DNA from 4 places in the Kitasatospora sp. NPDC048662 genome. Region 4 is predicted to be linked to each of the others. Evidence: riboswitches for the same ligand, from Rfam matches in the RefSeq annotation. Region 4 holds a riboswitch; each other region holds the start of a gene.
The links. Region 4 has a riboswitch for cyclic di-AMP ahead of ACZ6R9_RS29720 (C40 family peptidase). Riboswitches for the same ligand answer to the same signal wherever they lie in the genome.
Positions count from the first base shown of each region.

Region 1: it holds a riboswitch for cyclic di-AMP, as region 4 does, so the genes downstream of both, ACZ6R9_RS26680 (transglycosylase family protein) here and ACZ6R9_RS29720 (C40 family peptidase) in region 4, are expected to answer to the same signal.
Region 2: it holds a riboswitch for cyclic di-AMP, as region 4 does, so the genes downstream of both, ACZ6R9_RS05860 (M23 family metallopeptidase) here and ACZ6R9_RS29720 (C40 family peptidase) in region 4, are expected to answer to the same signal.
Region 3: it holds a riboswitch for cyclic di-AMP, as region 4 does, so the genes downstream of both, ACZ6R9_RS20485 (M23 family metallopeptidase) here and ACZ6R9_RS29720 (C40 family peptidase) in region 4, are expected to answer to the same signal.

Region 1 is NZ_JBVJHA010000012.1:13,813-16,001, reverse strand. It holds gene ACZ6R9_RS26680 (transglycosylase family protein) at 109-1,365, opposite strand; cyclic di-AMP (ydaO/yuaA leader) riboswitch at 1,350-1,523, opposite strand; gene ACZ6R9_RS26675 (hypothetical protein) at 2,022-2,189, shown strand, end outside.
Region 2 is NZ_JBVJHA010000001.1:1,206,519-1,208,707, forward strand. It holds gene ACZ6R9_RS05850 (alpha/beta fold hydrolase) at 1-413, opposite strand, end outside; gene ACZ6R9_RS05855 (YiaA/YiaB family inner membrane protein) at 531-821, opposite strand; cyclic di-AMP (ydaO/yuaA leader) riboswitch at 1,038-1,201, shown strand; gene ACZ6R9_RS05860 (M23 family metallopeptidase) at 1,212-1,979, shown strand; gene ACZ6R9_RS05865 (DUF3995 domain-containing protein) at 1,993-2,189, opposite strand, start outside.
Region 3 is NZ_JBVJHA010000007.1:44,932-47,120, reverse strand. It holds gene ACZ6R9_RS20485 (M23 family metallopeptidase) at 1-803, opposite strand, end outside; cyclic di-AMP (ydaO/yuaA leader) riboswitch at 809-962, opposite strand; gene ACZ6R9_RS20480 (hypothetical protein) at 1,335-1,529, opposite strand; gene ACZ6R9_RS20475 (PP2C family protein-serine/threonine phosphatase) at 1,917-2,189, opposite strand, start outside.
Region 4 is NZ_JBVJHA010000015.1:82,282-84,470, reverse strand. It holds gene ACZ6R9_RS29720 (C40 family peptidase) at 75-1,139, opposite strand; cyclic di-AMP (ydaO/yuaA leader) riboswitch at 1,150-1,331, opposite strand; gene ACZ6R9_RS29715 (C40 family peptidase) at 1,668-2,189, opposite strand, start outside.

The sequences.
Region 1 (2,189 bases), on a different contig from region 4:
GCCTTCGGCCGAGAATAGGCCGCTGCCCCCGGAGCCGACCAGGGTCCCCGAGGGCAGCGGTGTCCGCGGTGCGGTCACCTCATGCGCGTGTGCGCGGTGTCAGGCGTTTCAGACCCGACCGGCGAAGTCCGGCGCCCAGTTGGCGATGGTCTCGGTCTTCACGCCGGACTTCGGGTTGGCGGCCTCGACGTACTTGCCGTCGCCGATGTAGATCGCCACGTGGTAGACGCCCGAGTTGGCGCCGTTGTTCGACCAGAACAGCAGGTCGCCCGGCTGCAGGCTGTTCAGCGAGACCCGGGTCGAGTAGTCGGCCTGGTCCGCGGCCACGCGCGGCAGGCTGATGCCGGCCTGGCGGAACGCGGCCTGGGTCAGGCCCGAGCAGTCCCAGCCGCCGTTGCCGGTGCCGCCGTAGATGTACGGCTGGCCGACCTTCGACAGCGCGAAGTCGACCGCCGCGGCCTTGGAGCCGGTCGCCTTGAGGGCGGTGGTGGCGGTCGTGGCGGTGGTGGCGGTCGTGGTGGTGGCGGGCTTGGCGGGGGTGCTCGGCTGCGCCGGGGCGGGGGTGCTCGGCGCCGGGGTCGAACCGGAGGACTTGCGGGCCGGGGCGGACTGCTTGGCCGGGGTCTCGGCGACCGAGACGTTGCCGAGCGCCAGCTTCTGACCCGGGTAGATCATGTCCGGGCCCTCGGTGAGGACGGAGCGGTTCAGCTCGTAGAGCTTCTCCCAGCCACCCTCGACGTTCTGGTGCTGGGCGATGGCGGACAGCCAGTCGCCCGCCACCACGGTGTAGCTGCCGGCGGCCTGGGCGCCCTGGTCGGCCTGCGGCTGGGCCGGGGCCTGCGGGCGGCTCTGGGCCTGGCCCTGACGCTGCTGCGGGGCCGCCTGCTGGGTCTGCTTCGGAGCCTGCGGCTGGGCGGCCGGCTTCGGGGCCTGGGTCTGGGCGGTGGTGGAGCCCGTGGAGGTGTTGACCTGCGGGGCGGCGCCGCCCTTGGTCAGACCGGCCTGGACGGAGCACACCGGCCAGGCGCCGGGGCCCTGGGAGGCGAGCACCTTCTCGGCGACGGCGATCTGCTGGTCCTTGGTGGCCAGGTCGGCGCGCGGGGCGTAGGCGGTACCGCCGAAGGCGGCCCAGGTGGAGGCGGTGAACTGCAGGCCGCCGTAGAAGCCGTTACCGGTGTTGATCGACCAGTTGCCGCTGGACTCGCACTGCGCGACCTTGTCCCAGGTGGCCACCGACGCGGCGGAGGCGGTACCCGCGGCCAGGCCGGGAACCGTGAGGCCGATGCCCACCACACCAGTGGTGGCGATCAGACGGCGGGCGCGCTTGGCGCTGATGGGCAGCATGAAGATGCGTTCCTCTCCCACGCCTGCGAGGTGAGCTGTCGGATTCGGGCTGGAGTTGCCCGGCCGCGCGCACCTCTCGGCGCGCCCGGCTTCACCCCAAGCCCCGGACCGGTCCGTCAGGACCGCCCCAGGGCGACTTACCTGGTTCCCCCGCCCCTGCCGCGGTGCGTTTCGCATGAGCCGGCCCACCCGGCGGCAGGATTCGGCGTTCCGGGCGAGCTGGGTCCGTGTGTCCACGAACGTGGGCAGGAGATTAAGCGGATTTAAGGATGATTCGCAAATTCCTGTGACGGCCGTCACCGGGCCCGGAAAATGCGATCAAGGAATTCCGGACGAACTCCGCTGTGCGTGGCCGGAACTGGGCTGCCGTCAGGAAGTTGTCGATCTTGTGCCCGTTTTGGGTGGTTATGGCACTTGTCGGACGAAAGTTCACCTCTGTGGTTGTTTGGGAGTCAGTCGATGGGTGATTTGTGAGCTTCTGTCCACTCTGCTCCGGCGTCCAGGGCCCATTGCTGACGGGTCATGGAATTGCCCCCGTCACCCATTTCTGCCGAACTGGTGGATGACGGTACGTCAGAATGCTTAGTCGCCTCGGAAGTCGCCGATTTCCACCGAACCCGCCACCTATGCTGCCCCCGACGATTCGGAGTCCCTGCGCGTTTCGGGAGGCGGCCATCGTGGAGCAGTGGGAGAACGGGCGGCACCGGCGGCCGTTGCTGGGCCGGCGGCGAATGCTGACCTGGCTGGCGGTCGGGACGGTGACGGCCGTCGGTGGGGGAGTGGTGCTGCGGCAGTCGCTGGCCGGGGCGGAGCCGGTGGCGGGGGCGGTGGACCAGGGCGGGCGC
Region 2 (2,189 bases), on a different contig from region 4:
TGGAAGGCGTTCAGCGGGAGGTTCTCGATGAAGGCGTCGATCAGCACCACCCCGGCGGTCCGCCCGGGGGCGAGCGCGGCCGCCCGGACCACGGTGGCGCCGGTGTAGGAACTGCCGGCCAGGACGGCGCCGCGCAGGTCGAGGTGGTCGAGCAGGGCGACCAGGTCGTCGGCGATCGCGGCGGGGGAGTAGTCGGTGAAGCCGGTGGAGGACTCGCCGAGGCCGCGCAGGTCCATGGTGATCACCCGGTGCCCGGCGGCGGTCAGCAGCGGCGCGAGGTGCCGGTAGGTGGTGCGCTTTTCGAGCATGCCGGGCAGCAGGACGACCGGGACGCCGGTGCCGGGGGTGTCGTCGTAGGCGATCCGGCCGCCGGGGACGTCGAGGTACCGGGTGGTGCCGAGGGTGCTGTTCATCGCGGGCCTCCTGGGCGGGCGTTGCGGCGCGCCGGGCGCTGGAGGCCCGGCCGACTGCCGATAGCCACAAAGCTAAGGCTAATAGCCTTAGCCGTCAAGGCCGGGCGGCCGAACCGGTCAGATGCCCTCCACCTTGAACGGGTCGTGCTCGGCGAGCAGCTTGTCCAGCCGGGCCTTGTCCACCCGGCTGGTGATCGCGCCCTCCTCCTGGCGGTCCCGGATCACCTTGGCCAGCGTGAACGCGGAGGTGATCTCGTACAGCAGCCCGACGGCGAGGAAGGCGCGCATCCAGGCGCTCACCGGCAGGTAGGCGATCCCGAGAGCGAGTGCGGCGGTGGCCAGCCCGAAGGAGAGGGCGGCCTGGGCGAAGTAGGCGGCGGTGGTCCGGTGCGGCACGGTTGCGGTCATGGCACCAGGGTCGCGTCGGCCCGGGAGCGCGGCGTGAGTACGGATACTCAACCACTCGGTCACAATCCGTCAGCTTGGCCCTGGTGAACCGTCATAAATCACCCATAGGGCGTCAGGAAATCTTCGCCGTCTCGTGGTAGCGGCTTGGAATCATGGGGTCCATAGGATTAACGTTTGATAACGCAGCGCGGTCGGCAACGCCGTAACCATGCGGCACCGTGCGCCACGCCTAATCCACTTGGGCACACCCCTCGGGGCGTCCCAGGAGCCGGGGAACCACGTTCCACCGGGGTGAATCGGGACGGCCCTGGGCCCGACCGTAGGAGACCTTCCACCTCCGAACCCGTCAGCTAACCCGGTCGGCGGCAGGGAAGGAAGGAGCACGCCCCCGTGGCGTCGACCTACAGCGAGAGCACCGGCACCCAGCTGCTCGACCACCCGGTCGAGCCGGAAGCCGCCCGGCACCGGCTGCCCCGGCAGTCCCGCACCGGCGCGCCCCTGCTGGGCGTCACCGCGATGACCGCCGCGCTCGGCGCCACCGCACTCGCCGCCACCCCCGCGCAGGCCGCCGCCCCGGTGCCCGTCACCGCCGCCGACGAAGCCTCCGACGGGCTGCTCGCCGGCGACCCCGGGCTCGCTCTCGCCGCCCGCATCCAGCAGCAGGCCGACGGCCAGCGCACCGCCGCCGACGAATCCGCCCGGCTGGCCGCCGCGCAGGAGGCCGAGGCCAAGCGCGCCGCCCAGCAGGCCGAGGCCGAACAGGCCGCGCACACCCTGCCGGTGGCCGGCTACCAGCTGAGCGCGCAGTTCGCCCAGTCCGGCGCGCACTGGGCGCACCTGCACACCGGCCTGGACTTCGCCGCCCGCACCGGCACTCCCGTCGCCGCCGTCGCCGGAGGCACCGTCACCTCGGCGGGCTGGTCCGGCCCCTACGGCTACCGGGTCATCCAGACCCTGCCCGACGGCACCGAACTCTGGTACTGCCACCTCTCCCGGATCGCCACCGCCTCCGGCCCGGTCACCTCCGGCACGGTGCTCGGCGCGGTCGGCGCCACCGGCAACGTCACCGGCCCGCACCTGCACCTGGAGGTCCGCCCCGGTGGCGGCGCCCCGGTCGACCCGCTGCCCTGGCTCCAGCAGCGCGGCCTGCAGCCGTAGGGCCGGTCCGCGCTCACCGACGGCCGCCGCCTCCTTCGAGGATCCGGCGGCCGAACACCGCGCAGCCGAACAGCACCCCACCGGCCAGGAAGAACGGCTCGTACAGCACCGTCGCGAAGCGGGCCATCGCGTCCAGCTCCGCCACCGAGCGGTGACCCGCCGCCAGCGCCAGCCAGTCCGGTACGGACGGTGCGGCGTGCACGATCAGCA
Region 3 (2,189 bases), on a different contig from region 4:
GACAGGTGGGCGTACTGGGCGTACTTGCCGTCGGCCAGCTTGATGATGACCTGGTTGCCGTAGGCGCCGCCGTTGCCTGCGGAGACCACGGTGCCCGCGGCGACGGCCTTGAGGCTGGTGCCGGTGGCGACCGGGAAGTCGATGCCGGTGTGGTAGCCGGAGGCCCAGTTGGAGCCGGCGACCTTGTAACCGGTGGTGACCTTGCCCGGCGCGGGGGCGACGTAGGTGGCGGACGCGCTGGTGCTCGCGGCGGCCGGGACGGCGGTGACCGCGGTGGCGGCCGGGGCCGGGGGCACGGGCTGGGCCTTGACGGTGCCGGTGGTGGCCGACTTGACGGTGCCGGTGGCGGCCGGCTTGGTGGTGTCGGCCGGCTTGACGGCGGCCTTCGGCGCGGCGGCGGTGTCCGTGGAGGTGGACTTGGCGGCCGGGGCCTTCGCGGGGGCGGCGGCCTGACCGTTGATCGCCAGCTTCTGGCCGGGGAAGATCAGGTCGGGGTTGCCGCCGACCACGGAACGGTTGTCCTGGTACAGCTTCTCCCAGCCGCCGTCGACGTGCTGCGCGGCAGCGATCTTGGACAGGGTGTCGCCGGAGGCGACCCGGTAGCTGTGCGGGGCGGCGGCGTCGGCGACGGGGGTGGCCTCCGCCGTGACCGTGGCCGGGCGGCTGCCGGCCTGGTCGGTGGAGGTGTGCGCGGAGGCGGCGGTGACCGGGAGGCCGATCGCGGCGCCGGCCACACCGGTGGCGATGGCGATCCGGGCGATGGTGGCCAGGCGCGGCTTGCGGTGCTTGCCCTGAGCGGACATGAAGGCGTTCCTCTCCGACGCCTGCGAGGTGAGCTGTCGGGTTCGGGCGAGAGTTGCCCGGCCGCGGAACTGCGGCTTCACCCCGAGCCGTTCCCGGTTGTTCCCGGGCCCGGCGACTTACCTGTGGTTCCCCCGCTCCTGCCGTGGCGTGGTATCTGGTCGGCACCGGACGACGGCAGGACTAGGCGTTCCGTCCGGTGGCCCGCCCGGTCACTGGCCGGGCTGCGGAGGAAGCAAATCCCACGGCCCGTGAGGCTGGCAAACGCCGATCGGCCCCGCTCCCGGGATCGGGAAGGGGCTGACGATCCACCAGGTCACGCTGTGCCGACACCGCCACTGCGGTGCGCGTACGGGATCATGACGGTGCGCGTACGAACCCCGCACGGTGGGCGACTTCGGCCACCGTGCGCGTTCGGGCGCGGACCTGGCGTGACGTCGCGGGTGAGCCTGGTCACCCGCGGGCAGGCCGAATGGACGGCGCGGGGGTGCATCCCGCCCGTCGTGGCGTGCCGCCGGGGAGCCGACAGGCCGTCAGCCCGCGATCGACGCGATGGCCTTGGAGACCGAGGTGAGGAACTGCTGGATCGGGCCGGCCATGGTCGACTGGCTGAGCATGAAGCCGAACAGGGCGGCGACGATGGCGTGCCCGGTCTTCAGCTGCTTGTTGCGAATGAAGATCGCGACGATGATGCCGAACAGGACAAGCGCGGAGACGGAGAAGGCCACCGGGACTCACTTCCTCGATTCATGGCGGGGGTTCGGTGGAAGCCGGCGTTGGCTCCCAGGCGGAAACCGGCCCCTGCCCCCCGTGTCCCCACCACTCCATCCGGACTCAGTGTGGTCTCTCGTGCTGAGTGCGTAAAGGACTTGCCCGGTCGCTCGGTGCCCGAACCCGCCTGGCAGGACTGATTTTCGCCGACCGCGACGATAGCGGACTGGTTCTGACAACCCGTCGGCGGGCGGCGGTCGGTGCTGGCCGGCGCGGCAAACCGGCAGGCAGATCCGGCATCGGCGCCCGGCCCGGGCGGCGTACCGGAATTGGCCGAAGATCATCGCCCGGGTTTGACACTCCGTGGACACTCCGCGCTCACCGAGTCTGCACCTGACGGGAGTTCAGCGGCGCCAGATCAGCAGCACCGCGCGGTCGTCGTTGACGTGCTTGGCGACGGTGTCGATCAGCCGGACCGCGGCGCCGGACCGGACCGCCCCGGGGGCGGTGGCGACCAGCCGGTCGGCCTCGCCCATCAGCCGGTCCATGCCCTCGGTGAGGTCGCGGCCGGGGATCTCCACCATGCCGTCGGTGCACAGCATCAGGAGGTCGCCGGGGCCGAGGGTGCCGCGCACCCCTTCGAACTTGGCCTCGTCGTAGATGCCGAGCAGCGGGCC
Region 4 (2,189 bases):
CGAATCGGACACCGGAACGAGAGCGGCCCGACACCCCTTGCGCGGGGTGCCGGGCCGAAGGCTCCGAGCGGCCGTCAGATCCGGACGATCTTGTTGATCGGCATCACGGTGGCGGACTCGTAGCGGACCTGCGCACCGGTGTGCGGGGCGTGCACGATCTGCCCGTTGCCGACGTACATGCCGACGTGGTGCTGGTCGCCGTAGTAGATGATCAGGTCACCCGGCTTGGCGTTGGCGATGTTGGTGCCGAGGCTGGTGCCGGCGCCCGCCTGGGCCTGCGAGGTGCGCGGGATCGAGACACCCGCCTGGGCGTACGCCCACTGCATCAGGCCGGAGCAGTCGAAGGTGGTCGGGCCGGCCGCGCCGTAGGAGTACCAGCTGCCCAGCTTGGACAGCGCGGCGTTCATCGCGGCACCCGCGTAGCCGGCCGGGGCCGGGGCGCTGAGGTCCGTGCGGGTGTTGTCGCCGCGGGAGGCGCGCTCGGCCTGGCTGCGGGAGGAGTCGGCGGCCTTGGCCTCGGCTGCGGCGAGCTCGTCGCGCTCCTTCTGGGTGAGCGTGTTGAGCAGCTCCCGCGCCTGGGCCAGCTTGGACTGGATGTCCTCCTTGTCGGCCTTGAGGGCCTTCGTGGTGGTGTCCAGTTCGGCGAGCTTCTGCTCGGCCTCCTTGCGCTGCCCGTCGAGCTTGGCCTGCTCGGCCTTGAAGCTCTTGAGCAGGTCGGACTGGGTGGCGCCGACCGTGTTGAGCGCACCGGCCTGCCCGAGGAAGTTGTCCGGGTTGCTGGAGAGCATCAGCTGCATGGTCTGCGGGATGCCGCCGTTGCGGTACTGCTCGGCCGCGATGGTCGCCAGGCGCTCCTGAACGGTGGTCACCTGGTCCTGCTGCCGGGCCAGCTGGTCCTGCAACTGGGAGACCTGCTTCTGCAGGTTCTGCTGCTTCTCGACGGAGGCGTTGAACGCCTCGGTCTTCACCTCGGCCTGCTCGTTGAGCTGGTCGACCTGCTGCTTGACCTGGTCCTTGGTGGGCGCCGGGTCGGCGTGCGCACCACTCTGGGCGGACAGCGCGACGGCGGTGGCGGCAGCGGCAGTGAGAATCGAGACCCGGGCACGGCCGACGGGCTTGGGACGGCGATGGGACGCCACGAAGGCGGACTCCTTCTTCCTCACACCGCCTACCGGGTGAGCTGACGGGTTCGGGCCGGAAGAGATGCCCTACAGCGCCTCACCGGCCACTGTCGCGGCCGACCTGGCGCCGATTCACCCCGGGGGAACGTGGTTCCCCGGCTCCGTTCGACAGCACCCCCGCAGGGGTATCCCCGTCGGCGGATCTCGTTCTGACGATCCGCCCGCTGCGTCACGGACTCGGCGGCGACCCCCACCGTCGCCCCCCTTGGGCGATCGACTCTGCGGCGGTCGAACTATGACCCTAGTAACCGATCCGTGATCCGTTCAAATCCTTGTCGGAAAAAAATCTGAATCTGAGTCAATTTCGATTACGAATCTGACCGAACGTAAGGGATCCGTTGCACAGTGCGTAGCATTTCCCACCGCCCACCCGGAAAACGCGACGCCCGGACGTGTTCGAGATCACAGCAGGATCTCGACCCGCCCGGGCGTGTCACAGCGCGTCAATTGTCGCCCTGAAGGGCGTATGTCTGGTTTGTCGGGCCGTCAGACCCGACGGATGGTCGAGATCGGCATGGCGTCGACCTTCATGGTCTTCACCACGTCACCGGTGTGCGGCGCGTGCACCACCATGCCGTTGCCGATGTACATGCCGACGTGGTGCCGGTCGCCGTAGTAGACCACCAGGTCGCCGGGCTGGGCGTTGTGCCAGTCGGTGCCCACGCTGGTGCCGTAGCTGCCCTGCGCCTGCGAGGTGCGCGGCAGCGAGACGCCGGCCTGCGCGTACGCCCACACCATCAGGCCGGAGCAGTCGAAGTTGCTCGGGCCGGTCGCACCCCACACGTACGGCGCACCACGCTTGTCGAGCGCCTTCTGCACCGCGATCCCGGCGTAGCCGCCGGCCTTCGGAAGGTTGGCCAGGTCGACCCGCTCGGCACCGCGCGAGGCCGCGCCGTCGCCACGCGTGATCGACAGCCGGTCGGCGGAGGAGAGCTGGTTGAGCAGGCTCTGCGCCTCCTCCAGCTTCTTCTTGACCTCGTTCTTGGAGTCGTTCAGCGCCTGGGTCTG